Regions from separate parts of the Desmospora activa DSM 45169 genome, predicted to be linked through region 1. Evidence: riboswitches for the same ligand, from Rfam matches in the RefSeq annotation. Region 1 holds a riboswitch; the other holds the start of a gene.
What was found. Region 1 has a riboswitch for lysine ahead of lysA (diaminopimelate decarboxylase). Riboswitches for the same ligand answer to the same signal wherever they lie in the genome.

Region 1 (15,768 bases):
ACCTGTAGACAGAGATAGCAGAGGGATGCAAAATAGGCAGCAATCAAGGTTGTATGCACCAAGGCAATCACCAATTGCAACTGGGACAAGACTACCAATCCTCCGCTCACTACTTGCAGCAGCGTCAACACGAGACAAAGTTGAGACGCCTTGACCAAATCCGGATAGTTGGCATAATGCTTTCGTACCACCATAAACAACCATATGGTAAACACTAACAACATTCCAGCAAACAGACGATGGGTTAGCTGAATACCTGCTTGTGTCGTTAAATCCGGAAACCAAACCCCGTCACAGAGAGGCCAGCTGGAGCAGCCGAGGCTGGAACCGGTATGACGGACATAGGCTCCGGTATACACCACCACATACGTATAGACCGCCAGTCCGTACAACCCCCACTTCATCCGCTGGGAGACACGGGGCCGCTGTTGCAGGTGGGGTTGATCCGCTCGGCCCAGTTGAAACAGCAGAACCGCCAATAAGGCAATACTGGCGAAAGAGAGCAACGAAAAGCCGAAATGAAGGGCCATGACGGCTTCATTTTGCCCCCAGACGACAGCGGCCGCACCCAATAATCCTTGCAGCACAATAAAAAATACACTGAAGAAGGCCAAAAACTTAACCGCGCTGTTTTGACGATAGGTCGACCACGCCCAGGCTGAGGCGATGACGACGATCAGACCGACCAAACCGGAAACGATGCGATGGCTATATTCAATCCACAACTCCAACGTATGATAGCTGGGAAACACTTCGCCGTGACAAAAGGGCCAAGTATTTCCGCACCCTTGCCCGGAGCCGGTTTTGGTCACCAATGCCCCTTGAATCAAAATCAAAAATGTGCCGAGTACACCGACAACAGCGATACCACGTAAAAAACGTCCCATATGGGGACCCCCTTCCAACAACCGTCCTGATACACCATTATTATCTTAACACAGACCGCTCAAACCCCGTTGCCATAACGTTAAACAGGCACAAACTCGCCACAGTTGCCAAAAAATCAAGTAGAAGCGGGGCACCGTCTTCGGATAGAATCGCTAGCCGAACAGATCCAATAGGGTGGATAGGTTGTCGTTTTTATCACGAGGTATAGTATATAGGTGGAATCATTTTTAGAGATGTGGTGAATCAATTGAAAACCATCCTGATCGTGGATGATGAAGAAAAAATCCGGGAAGTCCTCGCTTCCTATCTGTCCCATGCGGGATATCAGACGCTGGAAGCAGCAACGGGGAAGGAAGCCATAGAAGCCCAACGTAACCAATCGGTCGATCTCGTCATATTAGACCTGATGCTCCCCGACCGCTCCGGCGAAGAGGTTTGCCAGGAAATTCGGCGGCAGTCTGCAGTCCCGATTCTGATGTTGACGGCTAAGGTAGAGGAACAACACCGGATCGAAGGGCTTTCGATTGGAGCAGACGATTATGTGATCAAACCTTTTAGCCCCAGGGAAATCGTCGCCCGAGTCCAAGCCATCCTGCGTCGGTCCGGGGAGGATCTGCTCGCGGAACGCATTTCTTTCCAAGACGGAGAGTTAATCGTGGATACCGGAGCAAAAACCGTTTACAAGCAGGGTGATCCCATTCATCTGACCCCCATCGAATATCGGCTCGTCCAAATCCTGGCCCGCAACCCGAAGCGCTCCTTTTCCCGCGAAGAACTGGTTGAAAAACTTTTTGGTTTTGATTACTCCGGAGACACCCGAACCATCGACCAACATATGAAAAACTTGCGGAACAAGGTGGAATCTGATCCGAAAAATCCGCTTTATTTCAAAACGGTATTTGGCTTCGGATACCGGTTTGATGGTGAAAAATCATGAATAAAACGCTACGATACCGCCTGACTTGGGCGTTTATTGGGGTTGCAGCCGGAATCGTGCTGGTAGCAAGCTTTATCTTTATTGTTGTAACCCACTATCATTTTTTGATCTATCAAGAGGAGTACCCGGACACCGGGTATATTGCCGGGCTTAATTATCATTTTGAGCTAGCGTTAATCCAGTCCACTTTGTGGACAGCGCTGGGAGCCGTGGTACTGGCAATCGTCCTCAGTTGGTTCGTCGCTCGGCGGATTACCGCTCCATTGGTGCTCATGAGGAAAAGAGCCGAAGATATTACTAAAGGGAACTTACAATCCCGTGTTCCTATCCATGGACGGGATGAAATAGCGGAACTGGGACAAGCCCTGAATCACCTAACCGAAGAATTACAGCGTCAGGAAAACCTGCGCAAGCAGATGACCTCCGATGTCGCTCATGAACTCCGCACACCCCTCGCCACACTAAAGAGTCACATGGAGGCTTTTGAAGACGGAATTTGGGAACCCACTCCCAAACGGCTCCAAGCCGTCACGGCTGAAATCGATCGCCTGATTGGTCTCGTAGGGGACATGCAGCAATTAACCTTGCTTGAATCACCGGAATTTGAGCTGGAACGAAAAGAGGAAGACCTCTCAAAAATCGTGGAGCATACACTCGTCAATATGCGCACTTCTTTTAACCGCAAAGGCGTTAGCTTGCAAACGGAGAACTCGGGTCCGGTATATGCTTTCGTAGATCGCCGCCGGTTAATCCAAGTGCTGGTAAACCTACTGTCTAACGCTCTTAAATCTACTCCCCATGGTGGAGTGGTTACAGTTCAAACCGAGCAGCAGGAGGAAGAAGCGGTCCTAACCGTCCAAGACACCGGGGAAGGGATTCCCCAAGCAGAACTTCAGAAAATCTTTGAAAGATTTTATCGGGTGGATCGTTCGCGCAACCGACAATCCGGCGGCAGCGGAATCGGACTAACCATCGTAAAAAAATTAGTGGAATCCCACGAAGGCACCATCCGGATTAAAAGCACACCTGATACGGGGACGTCTATCCAAGTCTATCTGCCAAGCCAAAAATGAGTTTTTTTGATTCCCACGCTTTCTTCATCACTTCCTCACAAGTGACGGTTACCATATTCCTATCACCGATAGGAGTGAGGCAAACCATGATGAAAAAACGAGTGTGTACCGCCATCGGAAGTGTCTTGGTGTTCGCTATCTTTTTCAGCGGATGCTCCAACGGTACAGACAACGAAAACCAAAATCATGAAAACCATGAAAACATGGATCATGAAGACACGAACCAGAAAAAAGAAGGGTCCGCTGACATGTCGATGATGGACCAAAAAGCAAACCAAAACGGTGACCAAAACCGCCTGACGATGGACACCAAGAATATTACACGTGTCGGTCAAGACGACCCGGTTAAAGTTGCCGTGGAAACGTCTCAGATAATCTGGCCCGCTTCTCATAAGGGTAACCAACCGGGTACGGTGCTGCTCGGGATGACGAACGATTGGAAAACCACCCTCCCTGCAGTCACCCTCGTCCACCATCCCAACGACGGCCCGTTGCTGTATGCGGAGAAAAACAGCATCCCTGAAGAGACCATGAACGAGCTGAAGCGGCTCAACCCCAAGGGAAGCAAAATGAACCAAGAGATCCAGGTCATATTGATCGGTGACTTCTCAGACAATGTCCGTACTCAGCTGAAGGACGAAGGATTGAAGGTAGATACCGTGGAGGGAGAAAACCCTGCGGACACCTCAGCCAAGCTGGATGCTTATTATGCCAAGGTAAGCGGTAACCTTCCACAGAGCGTAATCGTCGGTTCCATGAACACACCGGAATACACCCTGCCCGCAGCCAACTGGATCGCCCATATGCCGGAGCCGCTCCTGTATGTCGGTAAAAATAATATTCCCACAGAGACCATCGATGCACTGCAAAAACGGGAAAACAAAGCCAATATCTACATCCTTGGTCCGAAATCCGCCGTCTCCGCTTCAGTAGAAAAAGAACTGGGTCAATACGGCGAGGTTACACGCATCAGCGGTAAAACGCCAGAAGCAAACGCCATCGCCTTCGCCAAATACAAGGACAAGTCCACCAAATTCGGCTGGGGGGTAACCGATCCCGGCCACGGCCTAACCTTTAACCGTACAGACAACGTGGATGCAGCGATCGCAAGCGCACCCTTCTCCCACATGGGCAAACACGCTCCCATGCTTCTGTTGGATAAAGAAGCCCTGTCTGAACCAATACACCAATATCTGATGAGCCTACAACCTACATTTGAGGATGATCCCACCGTCGGGCCGTACAATCACGCATATGTCATCGGTTCCGAAAAAACGATCCCCTTCACTACACAAGGAATGATTGACCAGATGTTGGAGATCACCCCCGAAGACGGCGGCGGTCACGGTGGACATGAATAAGAAAAAGCCCATTTCTGATGGGCTTTCTTTCATTAGAAGTACCTATTTGTGCTTATCAGAAGAGGAGAGATCAACCTTTTCCTCTTGCATTTCCGCAGGAGTAATTGAAGACACAATTTCTTGGTCCGCCATCGCTTCCCAACCCGTAAACCGCTCTCCGTCATATGAGTAGGCTACGGAGACAGAAAGGGATTCCCCTTTCTTCAGACAGCGGATTAATTGTGCTCCCCACTGTGGGGTCATCTTTTTGTACCAAATTCCGTCGGGATAGGTGATGACCGTACAAGCATCGATGCACCGACCGTTGCATCGAGTCAAGGTGGTATGAATGTCATCAATCGCTTGATTTTTAATTTCAGCCCGGATCGCTTGTGCCACTTCTTTTCCACCGTTCTTCAGACACGTGCTTCCATTGCAAATCAGCACATGTTTGCGTACGTCCTCTAACTCCATCCATCCCTTCCTCCCCCAATCTCTACTTCACTTCCACCACAAAGGGATATACCTTCACCTCACCGTCGACTTTAAACTCTCCCCAGATTTTATAAATGCCCGGTTGCTCAAATGTTGTGGTGAACCGTGTCTCTTCATCGGATACCGGATGGACGTGGATAAACTTCTCCGCCCCTTCGTCCAGAATTACCACGTGACCCAGCGCCCCCAAATACGGCTCCGGCTTTCCACCTTGCAACGAGAAATTGAGGGTAACCGGTTTGCCGGCTTGCAAAGACGTCGGCCTCATCGTAACGGTCGTTTCGCGAACGGTCTGGGTAAAGTCGTCATCCGGTTTTAAATCCGCGTGTTTTCCCTTTTTTTCACCCACTTGAAAGGATAGGGGCTCCACTTCATAGGCAAGCTGTTTTGGTTTAATATCGACAAACGCTTGGTAGGAACCCGCTGGCAAGGAAGCCTTTACTTCAAACACACCGTTTTTCACCAATCGGGGATGCAGATGTTCATATTGTTGCAGATCTTGGCTGACAACGATCAAATGAAGAAGGCGTTCATGGTTTACTTCCAGATCCTTCTCTGACAACGGATTTCCCTCTTTGTCTTTCAACGTGATAGTCAACTCGTTACCTTCGGCGGTTATGGATGGGGACACTTCGCTCTCTCCCGCCGTCATATCGTGATGCTCATGTCCGCCGTGATCCTTGGTGTCCTCTTGTGCAGAGCCGTGATTTTCATGAACAGGATCAGGTGCTCCGGTCACAGCGACATAACTATAGTACCCACCGATGACCAAACCGAGATACAACACCCCAGCAATCATCCATTTCGTTGTCATGTTCATTTCTTTCACTTCCTTTCCTTACAGTTTCACCCGTTGCAGACGCAAAGCGTTCAGTACCACGGAGACGGAACTGAAAGCCATGGCAGCCCCCGCCAACCACGGAGCGAGAAAACCGGCAGCCGCAATGGGAATGCCCATGGTGTTATAGGAAAAAGCCCAAAACAGATTTTGTTTGATGTTGCGAATCGTGCGCTTGCTCATCTGGAAGGCGTCAGCAATGCTATTCAAATCCCCGCGCATCAACGTGATGTCTGCCGCTTCCACCGCCACGTCCGTCCCGGTCCCGATCGCCATCCCAATATCCGCCGCGACAAGAGCCGGTGCATCGTTGATCCCATCGCCCACCATCGCCACTTTGTGCCCTTCCGCTTGCAACCGTTTGATTTCATTTACTTTCCCTTCTGGCAGCACTTCGGCGATGACGTGATCGATACCCGCTTGTTTGGCGACCGATTTTGCCGTCCGTTCGTTGTCACCGGTAACCATAATCACCCGCAACCCGATCGCTTTCAATCGCGCTACCGCTTCTTTGGAGGTATCCTTCATCGTGTCCGCTACGGCAACAATCCCGGCTAACATCCCATCCACCGCCACTAACATCGCGGTTTTCCCTTCGCTCTCCAGTCGTTCCATCGATGCAAGCGCGTTGTCTATCGCGATTTGATGTTCCGTCAGCAGGCGTCGCGTTCCGATCAACACCGCACGTCCATTCACATCGGCTCGGATGCCGTATCCTGGGATCGCTTCAAATCGATCGGCGTCGGCCAAGGGCAATCCTTTTTCCCGGATTCCCTCCACAATGGCTTGGGCCAAGGGATGCTCCGACTCCTTTTCTGCCGCGCCTACCAGCTGCAGGAACGCATTTTCATCGGTCTGATACGACACGACATCGGTCAATTCAGGCTCCCCTGTGGTAACGGTACCTGTCTTATCCAGCACAACCGTATCGATTCGATGAGCCGATTCCAGATGCTCGCCGCTTTTGAACAGAATACCCGCTTCAGCGGAGCGCCCGGATCCAGCCATAATCGACGTCGGTGTCGCCAGCCCCAAGGCGCATGGGCATGCGATCACCAGAACGGCGATCATGTTCTCGAGGGCCGCCGCAACATCTCCCGGAGCAACCGCCAAATACCAGATCAAAAACGTGACAAATGCGATTCCGACCACGATGGGTACAAAAATACCGGAGACTTTGTCAGCCATCCGCTGAATCGGGGCTTTGGAACCTTGCGCTTCCTCCACGACTTGAATGATCTGGGCGAGCACCGTATCCCGACCCACCTTGGTCGCCCGAATGCGAAGGGAACCGTTCTTATTGAGAGTGGCACCGGTTACCGTATCCCCTGCCGCTTTATCGACGGGAATACTCTCCCCGGTCAACATCGATTCATCCACTGCCGAGCGTCCTTCCACCACCTCTCCGTCCACCGGCACTTTTTCTCCCGGTTTTACTAGTACAAGGTCACCAACTCGAACCTCTTCCACGGGAACAGTCCGCTCCTGGCCGTCCCGAATCACCGTCGCGTTTTTCGCCTGCAAACCCATCAACTTCTTAATCGCTTCCGATGAACGGCCTTTAGCCCGAGCTTCAAACCATTTCCCCAGCAGAATCAAGGTAATCAAAATGGCGCTGGTCTCAAAATAGAGTTCCGCCATCCCTTCCGAGGGGACCACCAGGGAACGCAGGGACAGATAGACACTGTAGAAGTAAGCGGCTGATGTCCCTAAGGCCACCAACACGTCCATGTTGGCACTACCATTGCGCAAAGCTTTGAACGCTCCCACATAAAACTGCTTTCCGACTACGAACTGTACCGGTGTAGCCAAGGCCAATTGCACCCAGGGGTTCATAAACAGGTCCGGCAACCAGATGAACGAAGTCCATTCAAAATGGCTAACCATCGTCCACAGAAGCGGTGCTGACAACAAGATCGCAAAAAACAGCTTCCCTTTCTGGCTATCCGCTTCCCGCCGCTGGTCCGTCGGGTTTTGGGTACGATCCCCTTTTGGTGTAGCCTTGTATCCGATCGCTTCCACTCTGTCCAAGATGTCCTTCACCGCGATTTGGTGAGGAGAATATTTAACCGTAGCCGTTTCCAACGCCAAATTGACGCGAGCATCTGTCACCCCTTCCAGTTTGTTCAATCCTTTTTCAATACGGGTAGCGCATACTGCACAGGTCATGCCTGTAATTTCAAGATCCACTTTTTCCCGGGGGACTCGGTAACCGAGAGAGTCGATTTTTCTCTCCACTTCAGCCATCGAAACCTGGTCCGGGTCGTATGTGACCTTCGCTTTTTCCGACGCCAAATTAACGTTGGCGTCTAAGACCCCCTCCACTTTCTTTAACCCCTTTTCGATGCGAACTGCACAAGCAGCACACGTCATTCCCTCAACATTGATAATCGACTGTTTGGATGTATTCACCATGGTCAACTCCTTCCGTTATACAGGGTGGGGGTATATGAGAGCGATGAAGAAATCGTGCCATAAAAGCACGATATGTGTGAACGAAACGACTTAATAACCTCGATACTCGATTATTTCTCATTTCATCAGTTTTGATACGGTTTTCATGAACTCTTCCGTAATATCCGGATCCTCTTGTTTGAGCCGATCGAGCACACAGGTATTGATGTGACTCTCCAACAACAACCGAGATACGGAATGAAGAGCAGACTGTACCGCCGACATTTGGTTGAGAATGTCATCACAGTATACATCACGTTCAATCATGTTCCGAATGCCTTTCACTTGCCCTTCTATTCGATTCATTCGGTGAACCAGATTGGTCTTCAACGGGTCAGGAACCTGCCCTGTTTTGGTATCACAACATTCCGGTCCCTTTGCTTCCACTACTTCGTTCTTCGTTTCGGTCTGACTCATCCTTGTGCCTCCTTCCGAGAACCATCCGAACTCATTATACCCCGTATGGGTATATAAAGGTCAAGGGCAAAAAAACACTTTTATCATTCCTTATATTTCATGAGGAATAATACAGATCGATCAAATCAACAAATTCATGATCAACATATACATCACCGGGGTATTCTATATAAACCCCACTTAAAAAGTGGTAAGAGGGAGTAAACGTCGATTTTGGTTTTTCATTTTTCCATCCTACACCTTCATTGTAATTTTAAAGCTTAGAACCGTGCTCTAAATAATTTGCACCTCAATGCTTCGCAACGGCGCAATAATATTCCATTGATTTCTCCCTAAATTGTTCGATGCTGATATTTGAATAACCTGTTTCTTTTAGTAAGCTTTCGACTTCGTCAACTTCTGGAGTATACAAAGAAAAATCATACTCCTCAGAAGCCCATTGCGACATGATGGCTTTAGAACGAAATCCGATGGCCAACTTGCCCCCAGGCTTGAGCACCCGCTTCATTTCTCGTAGTGATTGATGTGGATTCGACCAAAAGTAAATCGTGTTTACTGTAAAAATTTTATCGAACATCTCATTGTCAAAAGGAATTTTTTCGATATTCCCTTGTTCAATACAAACTCGCCCCTGCTCGATGAAAGCTTGGTTGCGTTTGATTGCAGATTGCACCATCGCTTCGGAAAAATCTAACCCGAACACATGAGTTCCCTTCACATTTTCTACGATTTCAGCAATAAACTTTCCATTTCCGAAGCCGATTTCCAGCACATAGTCCTGTTCATCAATACCAAGACATTGAATTGTCGTTTCGTTCATTCGCGTATTACTTTTGTTCATCAATCTCCCCATTAACTTACCAATGATGCCTGTGGGTTTTCGAGATTGACTGGCTAGGTACTTTTTCAATCCCACGCTATGCTCTCCCTTCTCATTCGTCCTCTCCTTTAAAAAATAACGATAGCGGAACCGCATAAGCAAATGCTTTAAAGCCTTCATCATTTGGATGAAGATGATCACCAGAATCATATGCTGGATGGATTTTATTGGGCGTTTGTGGATTAGCCAACGCTTGATCGAAATCAATGATCCCATCAACGATTTCATTCGAGCGAATCCATTGGTTAACCTTTTGTCTAATCGCTTCCTTGTCTTCTGAATAGTAGTCTGAATGAGCAAATGGAGTAATTGTACCGATAAAGATTCGTAAGTTTCGCTGCTGCACCTTTGTAGCCACTTCTTTCATACTCGCAATGATCTGATCCGCATCGGCGTTTCCGAAAATATCATTAATGCCCTGTAACAAGATGACGTCTGTCACTCCAGTTTGAGAAAACACATCCCAATGTAAACGAATCGGTGTCTTTTCACCCGCATTGGCTAAACCAAGATCAGCACCACCTTCTACATCCGCTACATCGATTGAGATTAGATTGCCCGTAATACCTGCATTGAGAACGGAACAATTAAGCTTAGGATATTCCTGATAAACCCGATCCCGCAAGAAATCAGGCCAGCGATGGTTGGCATTTAAAGTTGAAGAAAAACCCTCCGTAATGGAATCACCGATCGCAACAATCACACATGAATGTTCTGCTTCTGTCATCACATCTAGACCGGTTAACCAATAATAAGAATCAATAATTGTGTTGAAATGAGTGGTATCACTCTCTTTTGTATGATCACCAGTTGCAACGTAAGTTGAACGTGCGGGTGTAAAGTGCCAAGTAGAGGTCTTAGTGTAAGAAGGGAGATACATACTTACAGCCAAATCAGATTGTGCATTTACTTTAAATGAGACAGGATCACTATATATCTCTTCACCTACCGGAATGGTAACGCTTGATTCCCCCTGAAAAGTTACATCACCATCTGTTTGTGTATTGATTTTTCCATCATGCAGATGACGGGCAACTGTTACTTTACCAATGGTTAATGGCTCCACACCATATCGGTTGGAAAACTTTAAACGCAATATTGAACCGGGGGCATGTGGATGTACAACCATCCGCAACGTTTGATTCTCAAATGAGACTTGAGGAAATGTAAAATCAAAAAATCGAGTATCAAATTTGGTTTGACTTGCATGCCATGAACCGATCCATCTAGTCATTGTTAAGCATGCCCCTCTCTCCCTACAATAAGGACAACCGCTCGCAGCGGCCAATTTTTCAAACGATGTCGTAACCTTGACTTTCAATCGCTTCTTTTACCTGTTCCAGTGTTACACTACGCTCATCAAAAACGACCTGAACCGTCCCCGCTTCCAAATCGACCTTTCCTTCCACCCCAATTCGCTGCATGGCACCTTCTACAGCATGGACGCAATGACCACAGGACATGCCTATAACATTTAATGTAACCTGATTCATAAGATTTCCTTCTCTCATATACCCATGGCGGGTATGTCATCAGATTTAATATACTATACCCCCGGATAGTATGTAAAGACTAAAAGTATCATCTTGCAAATAAGCATGGCTTCATATGATGTTTCTGTTCCTGGGGCCGGAGGTTTCCCACTGACAATCTTTCCAGCGCCGTGGACACCCTTACCGCTAGCAGCTACACCTTCACCATAAAGAACATGCCCATGTCAGGCACCACAAAAAAACCCATCATCAACAAAAGTTGATGATGGGTTTTTTACGCTATCCGCCAAAGTAGCCCATGGGATTGACGTGATTTTGTATGCCTCGATGTACTTCAAAGTGCAAGTGGGGGCCGGTGGAACGGCCGTTGTTGCCGACAGCGGCAATCTGTTGACCCTTCCGTACCACATCACCCGTACGGACGCGGACAGAAGAGGCCCACATATGAGCGTACAGAGTGAAGATGCCACCACCGTGGTCGATCATAATGTAGTAGCCGTATCCACAGCCACAGGTTTGGCTACGAACCACCTTACCGTCGGCGGCGGAGTACATCGGTGTCCCCACCGGCGCCGCCCAGTCTACTCCAGTGTGAAATTCACTCCCTCTATAGCCATAGGGAGAAGTGATACGCCCGTTGACCGGGTAACGCAACGGACCGGTGTAAGCAAAGTTTCCTGCTCGAATGTGGTCCAGTCTGAGCTCCGCCAGCTCCTGTTTGGTGATCTTCTCTTGGTTGTCCAGCTGGGCCAAGGCGCTCTCATTTTTTTTCATCTCAGTTACCAGTTCATCATAGACCTTCTTTGCCTTAGCCGCTTCTTTCTTCTGCTTATCACTTAGTTTTTTGATCTTATCCCGCTCTTTTTGTACCTTTTCTTTTTCTTTGTAGTACTTACTTACTACGTCATAGTCGCGCTTCACCAGCAAGCGCATAAACTCCAACCGGGTTAAAAACTCATTGAGGGATTTTGCGGCCAATAACTTTTCCATGCGCGTGTCCCCATACCAGTACATATTGCGAACACTGTTTTTAAACTGGCCGTTGTATTTCTCCAATGTTTCCTGCGCTTTTTCCAGATCTTCTTCCGCTTTGTCCAATTCTTGCAGCGTTTTATCCGCTTTCTGCTCCAGCTCGGACAAGACACTTTTCTTCTCCTCAATCTCTTTCTGCAGCTCTTGAATCCCTTTTTCCGTCTCGCCACGTTTGTCTTTGATGTCATCCAACTGTTTGTTCAAGTCATCTTCCTTGTTGGCAAAGGACAACTCAGCAGGCCAGAGGGAAAAAGCCAGAGCGAAGGATGTAACGACAATAACGGTTGCGCGAAATAGACGCCCTTCTCCCGGCAGTTTCCAGATATTCATCACCCTCTCCCGTCGGATTCTCCTCTCCGTTGTCCACGAACGCTTCGGATAAACCTTGACGGGGTTAAGTATACAAAAGGTTGAACAAGCCATCAATAACTACAGAGGACGACAAAAAAATAGACCTTCCTGCGCATGCAGGTAGGTCTTTCGTAGGATTTACGGTGATGTCTCTGCTTCAATCGTTCGCGATTGTTAAAAAATAACTACCTAAATTAGGGAAATATATTTTTTCTGCTTTAAAAAGTGGTCACTTTTTTCCTTTTTAATCGCTCCGGAATCACATCCTGGCTGATGAGATCGTCCAGGGTTTCCCTGCGAACGACTAACTCTGCTTTCCCGTCGGCAACAAAGATGACCGCCGGTCGGGGCATACGATTATAGTTGTTAGCCATCGAGTAGTTATAAGCACCGGTACAGCCGACCGCCAAGATATCACCGCTTTCCACCGACGGCAAGACCGTATCCCAGATCAACATATCTCCGCTTTCACACAGCTTGCCGGCGATCGACACTGTCTCCGTCGGTGTTTGATCTGCTTTATTGGCCAGATGCGCTTCATAGGCAGCTTGATATAAAGCGGGGCGGAGATTGTCACTCATGCCCCCATCCACAGCCACATATTTGCGCACACCCGGAATTTCTTTGATACTGCCTACAGTATACAGAGTCGTACCCGCCTCGCCCACAAGGCTACGCCCCGGTTCCAACCAAATCTCCGGCCGTTCTTCCTCAGAAAAGGTTCGCTTCACTTCCTCGGCGATCGCTTCCACATAATCTGCCGGTTCTAAGGGGGTATCGTCTGCTTGATAGCGAATGCCAAAGCCTCCACCCAGGTTCAATATTTTCGTATGGGTGCCATAGCGTTCCTGACAATTGCGGATCAGTTCCGCCATTTTGCCCACCGCTAAACGGAAGCCCTCCACTTCAAATATTTGCGAACCGATGTGGCAATGAAATCCTTCCAGATGAAGAGCCGGCGATTTCATACAGGTTTGAACCGCTTTATACACTTGATCGCTGCCCAGATCGAACCCAAATTTGGAGTCTTCCTGGCCCGTCTGAATGTAATCATGGGTATGCGCCTCAATCCCCGGTGTTGTCCGCAACAATACCGGCACCTTCATTCCTCGCTCCTGAGCCAACAATTCCAGCAGTTGCAATTCTGTAAAATTATCCACTACAAACAGGCGAATACCCGCCTCCAGCCCTTTTACCAACTCCGCCGGTGTCTTATTGTTCCCGTGAAAGTAGATGCGTTCAGGGGGAAAGCCCGCCGCCAACGCCGTATGGAGCTCCCCTTCAGACACGACGTCCAAATGAAGCCCCTCTTCATCAACCAACCGACACATCGCCAAGGTACTAAAGGCTTTGCTAGCATATGCCACTTGAAAAGCGAGGCCGGTTGCCTGAAAGGCTTGCACAAACTGTTTCATCCGCTGCCGAATCCATTTCTCATCCATTACATATAGGGGCGTACCCCATTGCGCTGCTAATTCTACCGTATCACATCCGCCAATCTCCAAGTTTCCTTTTTCATTGATCCGGCTGTTTCCATATAAATACATCATTTTTTCGGCCTCCGATTCCTGAACTAAAAAAGCAACGGACGCATGCGTCTGTTGCTTGAACTCCCATTTCCGATGGTAGCGCTCCACAACTAGCTGTTGCAGCAGTCCGTCGCCTGTTCGGCGAAAGACCAGCATGGTGGGAACGGGTTTCCCCCCACACTTCGGCGAATCGCCCTTTCCCTTTCTTTCCTCGATCCCCGCTCTCCAGAAAGGTACTGATGCAGATTCGCACCTCTACGCATGCAGACATGACATCATCTTTTAAGTCAAACCGATTCAATTTGACAAGAGGATATCACATTTACATCCTCTTGCCAAGGGACAAAAGGCTTAACTGAGAACGGTTTTATATTCCGCTTTTTTCCATAATCAGACGAACCGCCTGGGTTGTCACTGGCGCTCCCCACATGCGATCGTCGTGGTGCTTCATTTTCCCCACGTCTCCAATCCCCACCACCAACGGAAAATGGTACTGCCGCAACACATCCACGGTATCTCCGATGATACGCAACGGTTCTTGTGCCAGTTCCACTCCGTCTTTATCGACACCATGACTGACGACACGACCCTCTTGATCCAAGGCGATGTCAACAGCGACTCCTTCTGCTGCGGAACAATTGGAGGCTACCGCGACCACCCCCAGCACATCGATATCCGGGTGGTTCGCCACCACTTCCAGAGCCCGTTCCCCTTTTCCTTTGTGCTTGGAACCACAATCGTCAAACATCACCAGTATCGGTTCATACGCTGCACTTTGAATTAAATCCACCAACTGCGCACCCGACAAAGGGGTGGGATTGCCGGCGGAAGCAGAGATACAACGTCCTCCCACTTTCTGCGCCACATACTCTACCGTTTCCTTTGCCACTTTGTCCCCGTCTGTGATCAAAATCACCTTACGCTTATTCATATCCTTCAACCTTTGGGCCGGAAGACCAAGGCGGTCAAAAAGCCAAAAATAATAGCGGCGGATATACCGGCACTGGTAATCTCAAAGATTCCTGTCAATACCCCGACTACACCGCTTTTTTCTCCTTCAGCTGTCGCGCCGTGTACGAGCGCATTGCCAAAACTGGTGATGGGAACGGTTGCCCCCGCACCTGCAAACTGAATCAACGGTTCATACCAGCCCAACCCGTCCATCACCGCTCCCACCACTACCAACAGACTGAGAACGTGTGCCGGGGTTAGGGGCGTCAGATCCATCAACAACTGCCCCACCACACAGATTAAACCACCAACTAAAAAAGCGGACCAAAACGTACCCATCTCATGATCACACCTTTCTTTCAAAATACTAGCCACTGAAACAGCGAACCCACCACTTTCCCAAAAATCATCGCCAACAACAACCAGGGAAGGCGGCTCTGCATCCCCAAGCGCTTTGCTAAAATCGGCAATACGTTTAATACTTCCGTCAATCCCGCCGCCAGTAAACCGACAAAGCAACCGGCAATTAAGCCGACGAGGGGTACAGCCACCATCATCCAGTCCAGACCGTGCCAACCACGAAAATCGACCCAGGTGGCAACGACCGCCCCCATCACCAAAGCGCCTTCATACCAGTGAATCCGACTGATGCTACGGGTTAATACTGTCAACCGCGGAATTACATCCAACACCGTCAAAAACGCTACCAATCCGCTGCCGACCGCAAGCCCTCCCGCCAACCCCACCATCACCTCAAGCGTCTCAAGAAGAAGAATCATGTCCCTTCGCCCGTTTCATTTTTTCATGGTCAATCACAAATTGATCAATACTGTCTTGGTACAAAAAGACTTCTAATTCCAACGGGGTTGGTTCATCGTTAAACTTACGCTTCCATACATGGTTAAAAAAGATTCCCATCCCTAAGCCGATCCCGATGGAATATGGAATTTGCAACAGCAAGGGACGCTCTGAACGAATCCCTGTCATCAGATAATGGATGCGTTGATGTACATAGGACATACTGACATCTGCATGGAAATTCATAATCGCCAAACCAGAGCCGATAAATAATAAAACCCACACCAGGAAC
Region 2 (15,768 bases), 420 kb from region 1:
AATTGCGGATGACTCCCTGCGCACCCTGATCAAGGAGTTGGTGCGAAAAACAGCCGATGGGGTTGACTTGTCTGAAGCAAGGATCGTGGTTGCTGGTGGACGAGGCGTAAAGAGTGCCGAAGGTTTTCAGCCGCTGTATGAGTTGGCGGAAGTACTGGGCGCTGCTGTAGGGGCTTCCCGCGGTGCTTGTGATGCCGAATACTGCGATTATGCCTTGCAGATCGGACAGACAGGAAAAGTGGTAACTCCTGATCTCTATATTGCCTGCGGGATTTCCGGTGCCATTCAACATTTGGCCGGAATGTCTAACTCCAAAGTGATCGTCGCCATCAACAAAGATCCAGAAGCCAGTATTTTTAGTGTGGCCGACTACGGCATCGTCGGTGATTTGTTTGAAGTGGTACCAATGTTGACAGCGGAATTGAAGGAAGTTCTTGTTGAGAATTAACCAATTCTGTTGCCATCAGTCGCTTTTGACGACCCAACAAATAAAGTGGATTTTTTGGTTTTAACCGTACCACTGGGGGGTATATAAAAATCCAGGTGTTTCGTTATCCGAAGCACTTGGATTTTTCGCTGCTTCAGTGGTATACTGGCAGTATGTGAATTGAGGGAGGATTGTTTGATTATGGCCATTCAAGAAGTTACGGATCAAAGCTTCAATAATGAAATCGAATCCGGTACCGTCTTGGTGGATTTTTGGGCACCATGGTGCGGCCCCTGCAGAATGATCGCCCCTGAGCTGGAAAAACTGGATCAGGAAGTGGGCGACAAGCTGAAAATCGCCAAGATCAATGTGGATGATAACCCAAATACCGCCGGTCGTTTTGGCGTGATGAGCATCCCGACGCTAATGGTTTTCAAAGACGGGGAAATGGTTGACAAACTCCACGGCTTTCAGCCGAAGGAGCAATTGTTGGAGTGGATCAACCCCCACTTTTAACATCTTTGATTATCCGAATAATGGAAGGAATTTTTGAAAGCGAAGTGCCTTTGCTGTGCCACTCAGTGGAAGCTGCCAAAGGTGGGAAAAAGCGGTGCTTTACAAGCACAAGTCTCGCTACGGTCACTTCGTTCCCTAGTCTCGCACTGCAACATGTTTGAGCGACGGCGAGTTTTACCCGCTCCCAACCTCGGTGGCTGGAGCGGACAGCTCTTCCTTCTCTGTAAACAGTAAGAGCACGTAGACTTAAAAATCCTTCTATATAAAAAGGCGCAAAGGAAAATTCCTTTGCGCCTTTTTGCTTGGTTCATCATGATCCTTGCGTCGGAGTCTGTTTCAATGATTCCGGGTCCATCAATCCATAGGTGTTTTGCTCTCCCCATGGCCCCGGATCGGCGTCATTGTCGACGATAAATGAACGCAGTTGCAGCTTATACCAACGCACGATACTCACTTGGAAGGCGATTTGGAGAAAAGGCAGCAAAAGGGTGATTACCAACACAGTAACGATAAAAACGAGCATCCCGATGATGGTAAGTATTTCGTTTTCTTCTCCCATTATCATCAACACTCCACCTGGGAGCAGAGCGATGGGGTAGAGAAAGAAGAAAGCCAGCAACCACGCTGCGGAACGGAGAACGGTACCGAATCGTTTGGTAAACAGGTGAAAGGAATCTTTAATCGATTGCCATGGTCCCCGCTCCTCGGTGATCAATATGACAGGAGCGTAAAGCAAAGCCAACGTAACCAAAAAGACGAGGAGACTGACAAGACTTAAACTTCCATACAGCAGTATTTGATTGTTGACTCCAGTTTCAATGTGGTATGGAAAAAAAATGAACAGCAGCAGGGTAACCGGGACATAGAACAGGCACAACAGGGTGAGTTGCTGAATCGTCTTTCGCAATAAGCGAAACCCATGTCGGAAGTAGGTGCTAAATTTAAACATATTGCGCCAAACGACTTCCGACACCATCGCATAACTACCGGAGACCACTAGAGAATAACTGATGGTAGCAAAATAGAACGCAGAGGCAGGTATTATTACAGCCATAGTCATGTAACTGGCTATGGTAAGGATGTCAAAGCCTGAAACCGAGAAAACCATACCGGCAACAAACGAAATGCCGAAGAGGCTATAAGCAATCACACCAATAATCGATAAAACGGCAGAGCTTAATAAATTGCCCAACAAATTAGTCCCATACATCTTGAGACCATGTTTCTTTAACAATTCCCACGTAGTCGGTATTTGGATCAACCCTTTCTAGCTTTTATCGGTTCTCCTCTGGAAAGGGCGGGTATGACGACGGTTGCTTGGATTCGGTGTCGGTTGCCGTAGAAGGTGCCGGTTGTGAATAGCTATGATAATGGTCAAAGGTGTCAAAGCCATAGACGCCGTCATCCCCCCACGGACCGGGATCATTGTCATCGTCTACTACACTCTTTCTCAGATAGGTTTTGTACCAACGTACCGCCGTCACCTGGAAGATGAGTGGAGTAAATGCATACAGGATGAACATCAAGAATGCGTAAAGAATCATGATAATAGCACCAATTGTAACCACTGCATCAATGTCCTGAAACAGAATTACAATCGGAATGAGTAAAAAATAAGGCAGTAGTGGAAGCAAACCGTACAACCATCCGACAAGTGCCGTGCTCAATACTCTACCAAAACGGCGAAAGGTTAAGCGGACAGAATCTTTGATCGATTGCCAGGGGCCGCGATCCTCCGCGATCAATATGATTGGAGCATACAAAACAGACAAGAAAAAGAATACAGACGGAATCCAGGAGAGAATGAAGAAAATGATCATTCCAGCTCCGATATAATTGGGATCAAACGTCCCTCCTTCTACAAATGCAAATCCCGCTCCTACACTTGATAAAATCAGCGAGAGGATCGGTAAAAACAAGAAGGGGATAAAGAGCAGACCGATCAAAAACAGCTGAATGATAACCGCTTTTAATTTTGAAAAGCCGTGCTTAAAGTAAGTGTTGAAGCGAAAACGATTCTGCCATACCACTTCTGTCACCATCGAATAACTGCCGGCGACTGTAAAGCCCTGGGGAAGGAAGGCTACGATATAAATCACTAGATAAAACAGAACAAGAATAATCATAAAAATGATCATACCTACAATTGTCCACATTTCTGAGCTTGTTAAATGTGAAATGAGACCGATAGAGACCGCCCCAGCTAAATAGAAAACCATGAAAACGATGTAGGCTAAAAAGCTGAGGACATTTGCAGCCATTGTCGCAATAAACATACCAAGCAAATTAGTGCCAAACATTTTAAGTCCATGTTGGCGCAGTAAGGTCATTGTGCTTTCCAACAGTATACCTCCTTGCAGGTAGAGACTGGTTTATTATGACTGATAAAAAGCTGCCGGAAACCAATCCGACAGCTTGGGTTTTACTGATCACTAAAAGTGAGGATCCGTCGGGAACTGGGGATACTTGTTTTTAGGCGCTTCCTTCTCATTGGTGTCGCTTTGCTCATATTCAGCTGCAGCCCCTGCTGCTGACTCGGTTGCGGATTGAGGAACATCCGATTGTGGGGAAGATGGGCTGTCAAAGCTGCCACCGTATGGGGATCCATCTGTTTGCAATTCCTCTTCCGGTACGACAAATTTACGCAAATGTTGTTTGTAACGCAGCGAAATGATCAACTGTACCGCCATCTGGTAGAAGGGGAGAAATAGGTAAAACAAACCCATCAACAAGATGGTCAGCAGAAGCAATCCGATATTATTTTCAGCAAACATGCTGGTCACCGTCATCGGGATGCTAAAAATCATATAAGTGATGGTGGCGGCAATGATACATAAGACTGTGAGAAAGACTTTACCGAATGATTTAAAAGTTAAGCGGTAGGAAAGTTTAAGCGACTCCCAAGCGCCCTTGTTCTCCGCCGTCAAAATGACAGGGCCATGTATGGCGCCTAAGTTGACGATAAACAAGAAGATCCAGCCCACCAAAGCGGCGATTCCCCAAAGGAGCCGACCCGTCTCATTGCCGTTGAACAAGGCGATGTTGGCCAAAACTTCAAACACGATGGCAGGGATGGAAAAGGGAAACAGAACCAGCCCCAACAGAAATAAATGTAAAAACATACGTCCGAAATAACGGAAGCCAGAGCCGAAATATGTTCTAATCGAGGCGATCCCATCTAAAACGATTTCGTTAACCATGGCGTAACTGCCGGCATAGCAAAAGCTGTAGATGAAAGTGCTGAGGATGACGAAAATCAGCGTCCCGATTAACAACACAATAAGAATTCCCACACCTATGCTGGCGAAGGCATTACCAATGTTGTTCGTGTCTCCCCCTGAGAAAGCATCGCCCAAAGTACCAGTAATACTGGTTCCGACGATACCGATCAGGATGGCGAGAATGATCACTCCGATCACACCGACGATGGTGGAAGTGGCTAGCAGACCTAACAAATTGCCAGCCCACATTTTTAGACCGTGTCGCCGCAGGAGTTTAAAATATGTACCCAAGATTGCAATCCTCCTTAAAACGGTCGAAAATCATCCCTAATCCCTATGATAAACGATTTTTTTCGTCAGGGGAGTATGTCTGATCAAAATTTATACAGGATTAGTATAAATAGAGTAATCATAATTCTTTAGACGGAGCTCCCCCTGAAGCGATCGATTCTCGGGCTGCGGCGCTTTCTGCGTTGCCGGATCCTGCTTGCAAAAACATCGGCTTAATCCGATCCTCAGGAAACAAATCGTTCTGGATGTGAGTCAGGTAACGTTGAAATAGTACGGCCAGTGCGCAGATAGAGGGAAAAGGGCCTAATATCAGCAGCAGCAATCCACCAAACAACACTCCTACAATCGTGGCAATGGTACTGTCATTCAACAACTGCAAGATCAGCCATGGAAAAACGGTAAAAAAGATGACGATCACCGTTCCCAATATACCGGCAAAGGATGCGCCGAAAAGGGAGACGAAGGTGGAGCCAAAGCGGCGAAAGACAGCAGTAAAGCCATAGCCGAAGGAGCGAATCGCTCCCATCTCTTCGGTAACCATTACGACCCACATGTGACAGGAAGCCGCTGCCAGAAACAGGAGCAATCCTGTGCTGACGATAAAAAATGAAACTTGCCAATACCAATCGGTCGGTAGTAGCGGCCATAAAAACCACCATAGAGCTGTGAACAGAATAAAGATGGCGGCTTGTATCAATACCAAAACCAATGTCCGTAGGAGATAGCGAAAGCCGCAGGCAAAAAAATGTCCCAGGGACACCCGCTGTTCCACTGCGGCTTGCCGAACCACTCCCATCAACCCGGAGGCGTAAAATAAAGCGGAGAAAAGGGTAAACAAGGACAACAACACTCCATAGCCAATCAAGATGGTGTTACTCTTTTGCACCGCTTGTAGCAGTTGGGCGCCTACTTCCCGCCAAGCGCCGGGAGCATCCAGCCAGGACTGACCTAGTGCGATCAGGTGCGACATTTCGGAGCGGAGTAACAGTCCCAACAGTAAATGTGGGATCAGAAGTAGGACAGTGACGGTGATACCGCCGAACAGAGCGCTTATCCATAGTTTCATGCCGTGATGATTGATTAAACGAAAAGACTCCACCATGGGTGATTCCTCCATCCAAGTGGTGTGATAAATCTATGTTAGCCCTTCATGAATGACAGGACAACCCGCCAAAAGAATGAATAAGAAGCAAAAGAGAAGAAACGCCTGTTCCTGTGATAATATTAGGAAGAGGGAGGGACCGATGATGAAGCGTGCCATAAAAGAAAAACTTTCACTTCTTCCGGATCAGCCCGGCTGCTACTTAATGAAGGACAGCGATGGAAAAATTTTATACGTGGGCAAAGCCAAAAGCTTGAAATCCCGCGTTCGTTCCTATTTTACCGGCAGCCATGATGGAAAAACGCAATTGCTGGTATCCCAGATCACCGATTTTGAATATATCGTGACGGATACTCCGATTGAAGCATTGATTCTGGAAGCCAATCTCATTAAGCGACATCGTCCTCATTACAACGTGTTGATGAAGGATGACAAGTCATATCCCTATATTCGGCTGACAAAAGAAGAACATCCCCGTCTGGAAGTGACACGGCGGGTGAAAAAGGACGGCTCCCGTTATTTTGGTCCTTATCCCAATGTACAGGCGGCTCAGCAGACCAAAAAACTGCTGGACAAGTTGTATCCCTTGCGCAAATGCCGTACCCTGCCTAAGCGGGTTTGTCTCTACTACCATCTGGGGCAATGTGTGGCGCCCTGCGAATTTGACGTGGATCCTACTCAATATGAAGAGATGACCAGCCATATTGTTCGTTTTTTAAACGGGGGTCATAAAGAAGTGCAGAAGGATCTGCGCCGCAAAATGGAACAGGCGGCGGAGACTCTCGATTTTGAACGAGCAAAAGAGTTGCGCGATCTTATTCAACATATTGATACGGTGATGGTAAAACAGCAGATTACGATAAACGACCATGTTGACCGGGATGTCTTCGGGTATGTGGCCGACAAAGGGATGATGTGTGTCCAGGTGTTCTTTGTGCGACAAGGGAAGTTGATTGAACGGGATGTTTCCATTTTTCATCATTATGGTGAGGCGGAAGAGGATTTTCTTTCTTTTGTCACTCAGTTTTATCATGAGAAACCGACGCTTCCCCGAGAGATTCACCTACCGGCGGCAGTGGATGCGGAATGGGTAGACCAGTGGCTGGAAGGGGTGCGTGTCCATGTTCCTCAACGCGGTATGAAAAAGCGGCTAGTTGATATGGCGACACAAAATGCGGAAATCGCATTAAAAGAGCGGTTTGAGTTGATGGAGCGGGACCAGGATCGCACGGTGGAGGCTACGCGTAAATTGGGTGAGGCGCTGGGGATCGGATATCCCAAGCGGATTGAGGCCTTTGATAATTCCAATATCCAAGGCGCCGACCCGGTTTCGGCGATGGTGGTCTTTACCGACGGTGTCCCCGATAAAAAAGAGTACCGCAAATATAAAATCCGCTCTGTAACCGGTCCCGATGACTACGGCACGATGCGGGAAGTGATCCGTCGCCGTTATATGCGCGTGTTAAAGGAAGATCTCCCCCTGCCAGAGTTGGTGATTGTGGACGGAGGGAAGGGGCAGATGGCCGCAGCGCTGGATGTGTTGGAAAATGAATTGGGGATCTATGTGCCTGTTGCTGGCCTTGTCAAAGATGAAAAACATAAAACTGCCAAACTGTTGCTGGGTGATCCGCCCTCTGAGGTGGATCTAAAACGGGGAAGCAGCCAGTTTTATCTCTTGCAGCGTATTCAGGAGGAAGTGCATCGTTTTGCGATTACGTTTCATCGCCAAACCCGTGGAAAATCGATGATCCATTCCGTTTTGGACGAGATTCCAGGTGTGGGCAAAAAGCGAAAGCAGATATTGTATCAACATTTTGGCTCCCTACAGCGAATGAGGGAGGCGAGGGTAGAAGAGTTTCGCCAGGCCGGAATCGGTGATAAGCTGGCACGAGAGATTCAGGAACATCTGCGTAACCAGGAGTCGAAACCCTCCTCATGAGCGGACTTCGGATAGGGTTTAAGGGTACATTGATCCTGTTGGCGGGAGGGGCTTCCCGGCGAATGGGTACGGATAAGGCGATGCTGGATTTCGGCGGGGAGCCTCTCGCCTGTCGCATTATTCGTCGCCTTTGTGCTTCGGGGGAATGGGAACCGCTGATCGTTTCCAATAACATCGTACGTTTTGCGTCATGGGGCTGGCCGACCGTAACAGATCGCTGGCCGGGAGCGGGCCCTTTGGCCGGGGTATGCAGCGGATTACAGGCATCCGCCCATGACTGGAATCTGGTGGTGGCGTGTGATATGCCCTTCGCTTCCCTTGAGTTGGCCACCGCCTTGCAGCAAAGGGCGGTAGACACCAGCGTCGATATTAGCATTCCGCAGCGATTAGGGCGACGCCATCCGCTGTTTGGCTGTTATCATCGCCGCTGTCTGCCGGTGGCGGAACGACTGGTCAAATCCGGTCAACGGTCGATGGGGGCGCTACTGGCTGCGGTCGCCGTCACTGTGCTGGAAGAAACGGACTTTCCGCCGGCAGTTCAGTCGGAGCGAGCTCTTTTTAATATGAACCGACCGCAAGATTATGAACAGGCTTTGGAGTGGGATCGTTATGAGGGGCGAGTAAAAAAAGAGGATTTGTGGTAGCGGGGATGATATTGCAAGAGGCGCGAGGGCGGAAATAGGGACCCAGACCCGCTTAAATCATCAATTGGGTTGCTGACAAAAGTCAGCAGCTTTTTTATCTGTCCTAGCCTGGGTTGGTTGCTAGTTTATCTTGAATTTTAATTAACTAAAAACGATATTGTTGACAAGGAAACAAAAATAACGTATCATTTATTTTGTTTCCATTACAACAATAATAGGAGGCGTGTTATGTCAAAAGAAGAAGAACTGAGTTTCATTTTTAATCGAGTGGCAGAAAGACACCACATCATTAAAGACATTGAAAAGAAAAAATTTAAATTTATGACGGAAAACACATTTCTGGAAGTTCATTGTATTGATTTCATCGAAAAACATGACGATCCCAATGTGACAAAGCTTGCAAAAGCTCTTCGCGTAACAAGAGGTGCGATCAGCAAAACAACAAAAAAATTAATTGAAGATGGAGCTATTGAAAAATATCAGAAGCCGGGGAATAAAAAAGAAATTTATTACAAATTAACTGATAGCGGGCGGGAGATTTATTTGGAACATGAAAAATTCCATAGTGAAAGAATTGAGAGGGATAGCGTTTTCTTCAGCCAATTAAGCGAAGAAGAAAAAGATCAGCTGGTGAATATTTTAAATAAGATTTATGCACAAATAGCGAAAGAGCTTAAAAGTTTAGGCATGGAAAATTATATCTAGTTGAATGTAGAATGGGAGGTCATTCATGTATCAAGCAAATCAAAAGATCAAAAAAGAATCCGTCCAATCATTGGACGGAACAGTAATTAGTTATCATGTCATGGGAGAAGGGCCCGGCTTGCTTATTGTTCACGGCGGATTTAGGGCTTCACAGCACTATATAAGACTAGGTGATTCTCTTTCGGATGATTACACGGTTTATATCATGGATCGTCGCGGCCGAAACAATAGTGGCCCCAAGGGCAGTGGATACAGTGTCCAGAAAGAGTGTGAGGATGTCATAGCCATTCTGCAAAAACATCAGGTTTCTTATCTGTTCGGACACAGCTATGGCGGACTTATTTCGTTACATGTGACTTTACAGGAACCAATAAAAAAACTAGCGGTTTACGAGCCAAGTTTGATCGGTTATTTTCCGAGTGATTGGATACCCCGATTTGAGCAAGAATTGAATCAAAATGATTATATTTCGGCAAGTACCACCTTGCTCAAAGGTCTGCAGATGGGTGGGGTAATCGGCAAATTGCCACAGCCTGTATTGAAAAATCTATTTCGGTCAATGGCTAAAGGGCCTGAGTGGGAAGAAAATATTAAACTATTGCGAACACTACCGGAAGAATTGCGTGCAGGACTGCGATTAAAACCTACTATCCAAACATACGAGCAAATATCCATACCGACGATGGTGATGGCGGGCTCTAAAAGTCCCCGATTTTTACGTACGGCTGCACATGAATTAAGTTTAATCTTACCAAACAAACAAAATGTAATTCTATCTTTGGCAGGACTTGATCACAATGCTCCAGACGAAAAAGCTCCGGCTAAAATCGCGCAAACATTAAAATACTTTTTTATAGAGTAAGGAAAGGAGATCGGCATTATGGGGATATTGTACGGGTTAGAAACACCATTGATGGTGCTTTACTTGTTTATCTGGATCATGCTTGGCTGGCTATCCGGACATCTAGGATTTGTATCAGGTTGGGACCAGGTAAAGAAAAATATCCGAATGATAAACGTTTATACGTATCTTGTTGGATTATTAACGGTATTAATTGTGATTGAGGGTGCTCTGGGTTTCGGGTACTTATTTGAGAAGGATAAACAATGGTTCAATTTCATTCTGCTGATCCTGCCATTGGCAAGTGTTTGCTTTTTATCCTTGCCAAAAACAAAACGGATCCTTGAAGCGGTCGATACAACAAATGACGAGATGAATACGGAAATACGTCGATTGACGACGGCTCGATCGTTTGTCCTCCCCTATCAATTGGGTGTATATGCAACGACCATCAATCTTTGTTTTTTCCTATTTCCCTATGGATCTATCACCATAACAGATTACCTGATTCCATGTGCTTTGCTACTCGTCTTATTGATTGCATTATGGTTCCGTTATAGCCGGCGGCAACGAATAATGAGTAAGCAAGATTTTTCTGTTCAAGGCAATTGGATAAACCGCATCATCAGAATTTCCGTCAGCCTTGCTTTATTTAGTGGAAGTATAGCTGCTTTTCTAACATTAGCAGTAGTAACGACAATTTCAAACGGGGAGTCAGAAGAGAATCGTATCGATCATGTGGAAGTAAAAAGTGGCTATGTGGAGACCGAAGGGGACAATCTGTATTACGAAGTGAGGGGAGAAGGTCCACCGCTCCTTATGATCCCCGGAGGAGGAGGCGATGCTGGATTTTATACCTACGTTGCCGATATTCTCGCGGATGAATACCAAGTGATTACGTACGACAGAAGAGGTAACTCCCGTAGTACCCGACACGATCCTCAGAATTTCGAGGTTAGTCAACAGGCTCGTGATGCAGTGGCTGTTCTGCGCGCAACCAATCATGATTCGGCATATGTTTTCGGTAACAGTGGTGGTGCCATCTTTGCGCTGGAAATGGCAGAGAAATTTCCGGAAACGATTCAAGCGGTTGTTGTTCATGAGCCCCCGACCGTCAAAGTGCTGCCTGATCGGGATAAATGGTTAACTCTCTTTTCCGATATATATCAGACAGCCAATCGACTCGGTGTTGAATGGGCCAACCTGCAATTTGCTTTTTCAGTTGGGGTTCCTGCAAGTGCATTTACGCATATCCCACAAGATTTTCAAGAACGAAACGCAGAGAATACAGAAACCCTCATCCAAAACGAAATGCTGCCCGCTATCAATTACGAACCCAATATCGAAAAACTAAAAAGGAACGGAGTAAAGGTGATTATGGCGGCGGGCGAGTTGTCGCTAGAAAAAGAGAGGTTTTACGCTCAAACGGCACTGATCTTAGCAAAACAATTAGATGCTGAATTTGTGATTTTTCCCGGTCACCACCTGTCTTATTTCGATTCGCCGGCGGAATGGGCAGAAACATTACGCCAAGCGTTTCAGGACTGATAAGCGGGAGGAAAGTTACGACTGACAACCCCTAGTTTCAACCTTGGGGATAATAGCGATCTTCCTTCAATCATGGGGATAGAAGAGTCCTACACCTTGCTTTCTGGTGTTATGTTTTCAACCACAAAGTAAAATCCCCTCCAAGTATACAGGAAGGGGTTTACCTTTTACTGTTCACTTGAAGGGGATCATATCAGCCAGGGTTGAGGCGGAGGGGTTATTTTTTTGCATCCGCAGCCGTGGGTGCCTCGCCTTGAACAGCACTAACGTCCTGTTTGGTGGCTTCCGGTTTGTTCTGTTTATCGTCGTCGTTGATACCAGCCACGGAATCTTTAAATTCCTTTAACGTGCGGCCGGCGGCTCGACCCAACTCCGGCAACTTGCTGGGGCCGAACAGGAGCAGCGCAACCAGAAGAATTAAGAGAAAACCCGGGAGTCCGATACTGCCGAGACCCATAAATATCACTCCTAACCCCCACTGTTGTGTGAGGGGAATGGTTGTGAGTTAGTGTCCACTTTACTATCCTCATTATACCGGATCCTCCGTTCACTTCAAGTTCAAGGGCTGAAGCGTCACCAATCCGCCATGCTGTATACAGGATCCTTCAGCGATTACCGGCAATCAATCATATCCACCAGCTGATTAGTTGAGAAGCGCAATTTCCATTCATTTCCCGATGAGAAACGGCATTTGCAGGATTGTGCCATTACGGGGGGTGTGTTAGCATGCTTATAAGTTTAAACGCGTTCAGAAGAAGACAACAACGCTCCTTTTGGGCGCTAAAAACGAATAGTACCTCACGACATACATGTGAAGTAGAGGCGCGATGGTCATCAGTACCGTTTCCGAGGCGCGGGAGCCACAGAAGAAACGGGAAAGGGATTGTCGCCGAAGCGAACTTCCCCCGCTGGAAGAGAGCTGGGCCCGTTACCGAACAGGGACGGAACTGTCACGAACTTTCGTGGAGCACTAACTCACAAGGGAACCAGTGGGGCTGGTCAAACCGTTAGGTAGGGCGACAGCTGGGACTTCCCGTTGTCGCTTTTCTATTTTTGAAGAGCCTCACCAATAAAGCCCGAAGAAAAGAGAGGAGATCGCGCAAACCATGGGATTGGTCGTGCAAAAATTTGGAGGAACTTCCGTCGGAAGTGTGGAGCGGATTCAAAAGGTGGCGGAACGCATCAACCGTACCATCCGCGAGGGAAATCAAGTCGTTGTGACGGTGTCCGCCATGGGAAAGACCACGGATGAATTGGTGGGTCTGGCCAAAGCGATCACAGACCGCCCGTCGCAGCGGGAGATGGATGTGTTGTTGACCACCGGAGAGCAAGTCACCATCGCGCTGTTAAGCATGGCGTTACAGCAACGGGGGATTAAGGCTCATCCGATGACTGGTTGGCAAGCGGGCATCCACACTGATGACGTATATGGAAAAGCGCGGATCGAATCGATTGATACGGAGCGGGTGCGAGCATGCCTGGATCAGGGAGAAGTGGTAGTAGTAGCAGGATTCCAGGGAATTTCCCCGGATGGACATATTACCACATTGGGGCGCGGTGGCTCCGATACCACTGCGGTGGCATTAGCGGCGGCATTACAAGCAGACCGATGTGAGATTTTTACCGACGTGACCGGGGTATTTACCGCAGACCCGCGTTTGGCGCCACAAGCGCGTAAGTTGCAAGAAATCTCCTTTGAAGAGATGTTGGAGTTGGCCAATTTGGGAGCAGGCGTATTACATCCACGCTCGGTGGAGTGTGCTATGACCCACGGGGTACCGTTGGTGGTCCGTTCCAGCTTTGTCGATGAAGAAGGAACCTGGGTGAAGGAGGCAGCACAGATGGAAGAAGTATGGAATGTACGCGGGGTGGCCCATGATTTACAAGTAGCGCGAGTAAAAGTGTTGGGATTGCCCAACTCCAGCAAAACACTGACCACACTGTTTAGCCGTTTGGCTGACGCTCATATCAACGTCGATATGATTGTAACCAGCGAGCATGCGCGGGAGCGGATCGATGTCGCTTTTAGTGTCCATGAGAATGAATGGGAGTCGGCAAAAGAAGTGATCGAGGGTTTAAAAGATGAATTGCGCTACCTTGAGGTATTGTCGGAAACCGGTCTGGCCAAGGTATCCACCGTTGGTGCCGGTATGGTGACCAATCCCGGTGTTGCCGCAAAAATGTTTACTTCCCTTTCGGAAGCCAATATCCATATTAAAATGGTATCCACATCAGAAATTAAAATTTCCTGTGTGATCGCCAAAGAGCAAGCAACCCGGGCGGTAAAAGAACTGCATCGTGCATTTGGTCTCGACGTGGAAGAAGCCTTAACCGCGGTACCCTCCTAAAAAAGCTTTACGGCTCCTGTTTGAAAACAGGAGCTTTTTTATATTCTTTGCAGTCATTCCAGCCTGAGACATGGCAACTAACTCTTTTTGAACCATGGGGCTCACGGGGTTCGCTTGGTCAACTTCTCCGGGTTACTTGAAATTCCCAAGAAATCCTCTGTGTTTACGCATGGGAAGTGGTCAATGTTGGGGACAAGAGCAGGAAAGCAACCTTACTAAATAGAAAATAAATATGTTAGGGCGTCATATGATTGATTATCAGTCATCATTGATGTCCGAAAAGTCCGTATCGACAGATCAATCATGCGCGCTTGCCGTCAGGAGGTGTCCCGTAAAAATGTGGCGTTATATCGGAAAACGAATACTGTTGATGCTTCTCTCTTTATGGTTGATCTCTACACTTACCTTTTGGTTGATGCATGCGATTCCTGGGGACCCCTTTACATCCGATCGAAATCTGCCGGAGCAAACGTTGGCCAATTTACAGGCGCAATACGGGTTAGACCAACCCAAACCTGTCCAGTATCTGATCTATATGGGTAATCTGGCTAAACTGGACCTTGGGATGTCCATCAATAATCTGGGTCGCTCCGTCAACGATCTATTGGCGGATGGTTTTCCGGCCTCGGCTCAATTGGGTGCTCAGGCGTTGATTCTAGCTACTTTTGCTGGGATTGTGATGGGGACTGTGGCGGCTTTACGGCAAAACCGGCTTCCAGATTACACGTTGATGGTGTTGGCCGTATTGGGAATTTCCATTCCCAACTTCGTCCTTGCCCCGATTATGCAAAAATTCTTGGGACTGGAGTGGGATCTTTTACCCCTGGCAGGTTGGGGGGAGTTTGACCAGACCATCTTGCCGGCGATGGCCCTCGCTTTTAGTCCGTTAGCTCTGGTTACAAGGCTGATGCGTTCCAGTATGTTGGATGTGATCAGTCAAGATTACATACGAACGGCCCGCTCCAAAGGTCTACCTCCGTGGCGGGTAATCACTCGTCACACATTGCGCAATGCCATCATTCCAGTGTTGACCATCCTCGGTCCTATGACCGCTACCATTTTAACCGGCAGCTTTATCATTGAGCAGATCTTTTCCATTCCCGGCATTGGCGCCTATTTTGTCGAAAGTATTTCCAATCGAGATTACCCGATGATTATGGGTACGACGATTTTTTACTCCGCCTTTTTGGTACTGATGAACTTTTTGGTCGACTTGGCTTATGGCCTGGTAGATCCCAGAATCAAACTGGGTTCTAAGGAGGTGGCCTAATCATGTCGATCCCGGCACATCGTTTTGAACGAGCACCAAAGACGCAACAGGCGGAGGTGATCAAGCGTCCTAGCGCCCACTACTGGCAAGATGCCTGGCGCAGGCTTCGTCAAAATTGGCTGGCGATGATCGGGCTTTATACGATTCTAGCCTTATTTCTGTTGGCGATTCTGGGACCGCTGATCAGCGACCATACGTATTATGGCAATCGATTGGACCACAAAAACGAATCCCCCTCTCAGGAAAACTGGTTTGGTACTGATGAACTGGGGCGGGATCTGTTTGTCCGCACTTGGTACGGCGCCCGTATTTCCCTGACGATCGGCGTGGTTGCCGCACTTATCGATTTGGTCATTGGTGTTCTTTATGGCGGAATCGCAGGATACAAGGGCGGTCGGGTGGATGAGATTATGATGCGGATTGTGGATGTATTGTGGGGATTGCCTTACTTACTGGTGGTGATCCTGCTGCTGGTGGTGTTGGAGCCCGGCTTGTTGACGATCATCATCGCCTTAACCGCCACCGGTTGGCTCAATATGGCCCGTCTTGTCAGAGGGCAGGTGTTGCAGTTAAAACAACAGGAATTTGTATTAGCTGCCCGCACCCTAGGGGCCGATACTCGCAGGCTGATGCAAAAGCATTTGATCCCAAATGCGATGGGACCGATCATTGTCATGCTCACCTTTACGGTTCCCAGCGCCATCTTTGCGGAAGCATTTCTCAGCTTCTTAGGTCTAGGGGTGCAAGCGCCGATCGCCAGCTGGGGCACCATGATCAACGATGCCTTGGTGGTGATTTTGTCCGATGAATGGTGGCGTCTCTTTTTCCCGGCCTTTATGCTTAGCTTGACGCTGCTGGCTTTTAACGCCCTGGGAGACGGTTTGCGCGATGCGTTGGACCCCAAAATGCGAAAATA

Region 2: linked by a shared signal. The riboswitch ahead of C8J48_RS03750 (aspartate kinase) and the one ahead of lysA (diaminopimelate decarboxylase) in region 1 are both predicted to bind lysine.

The regions. Positions count from the first base shown of each region.
Region 1 covers NZ_PZZP01000001.1:1,185,590-1,201,357, reverse strand. Annotated here, with positions in the region: gene C8J48_RS05885 (COX15/CtaA family protein) at 1-887, opposite strand, end outside; gene C8J48_RS05880 (response regulator transcription factor) at 1,136-1,825, shown strand; gene C8J48_RS05875 (sensor histidine kinase) at 1,822-2,898, shown strand; gene C8J48_RS05870 (cell wall-binding repeat-containing protein) at 2,985-4,259, shown strand; gene C8J48_RS05865 ((2Fe-2S) ferredoxin domain-containing protein) at 4,302-4,712, opposite strand; gene C8J48_RS05860 (hypothetical protein) at 4,735-5,553, opposite strand; gene C8J48_RS05855 (heavy metal translocating P-type ATPase) at 5,572-7,986, opposite strand; gene C8J48_RS05850 (metal-sensitive transcriptional regulator) at 8,104-8,442, opposite strand; gene C8J48_RS05845 (class I SAM-dependent methyltransferase) at 8,732-9,358, opposite strand; gene C8J48_RS05840 (SGNH/GDSL hydrolase family protein) at 9,375-10,556, opposite strand; gene C8J48_RS05835 (cation transporter) at 10,615-10,815, opposite strand; gene C8J48_RS05830 (murein hydrolase activator EnvC family protein) at 11,095-12,177, opposite strand; gene lysA (diaminopimelate decarboxylase) at 12,417-13,745, opposite strand; lysine riboswitch at 13,817-13,993, opposite strand; gene spoVAEA (stage V sporulation protein SpoVABEA) at 14,095-14,658, opposite strand; gene spoVAE (stage V sporulation protein AE) at 14,664-15,017, opposite strand; gene C8J48_RS05810 (stage V sporulation protein AB) at 15,038-15,457, opposite strand; gene C8J48_RS19180 (stage V sporulation protein AA) at 15,441-15,768, opposite strand, start outside.
Region 2 covers NZ_PZZP01000001.1:763,034-778,801, forward strand. Annotated here, with positions in the region: gene C8J48_RS03690 (electron transfer flavoprotein subunit alpha/FixB family protein) at 1-448, shown strand, start outside; gene trxA (thioredoxin) at 629-943, shown strand; gene C8J48_RS03700 (hypothetical protein) at 1,254-2,135, opposite strand; gene C8J48_RS03705 (hypothetical protein) at 2,218-3,285, opposite strand; gene C8J48_RS03710 (hypothetical protein) at 3,376-4,455, opposite strand; gene C8J48_RS03715 (hypothetical protein) at 4,574-5,557, opposite strand; gene uvrC (excinuclease ABC subunit UvrC) at 5,703-7,496, shown strand; gene mobA (molybdenum cofactor guanylyltransferase) at 7,493-8,140, shown strand; gene C8J48_RS03730 (MarR family winged helix-turn-helix transcriptional regulator) at 8,369-8,845, shown strand; gene C8J48_RS03735 (alpha/beta fold hydrolase) at 8,871-9,707, shown strand; gene C8J48_RS03740 (alpha/beta fold hydrolase) at 9,726-11,234, shown strand; gene tatA (twin-arginine translocase TatA/TatE family subunit) at 11,452-11,691, opposite strand; lysine riboswitch at 12,044-12,215, shown strand; gene C8J48_RS03750 (aspartate kinase) at 12,341-13,582, shown strand; gene C8J48_RS03755 (ABC transporter permease) at 13,920-14,852, shown strand; gene C8J48_RS03760 (ABC transporter permease) at 14,855-15,768, shown strand, end outside.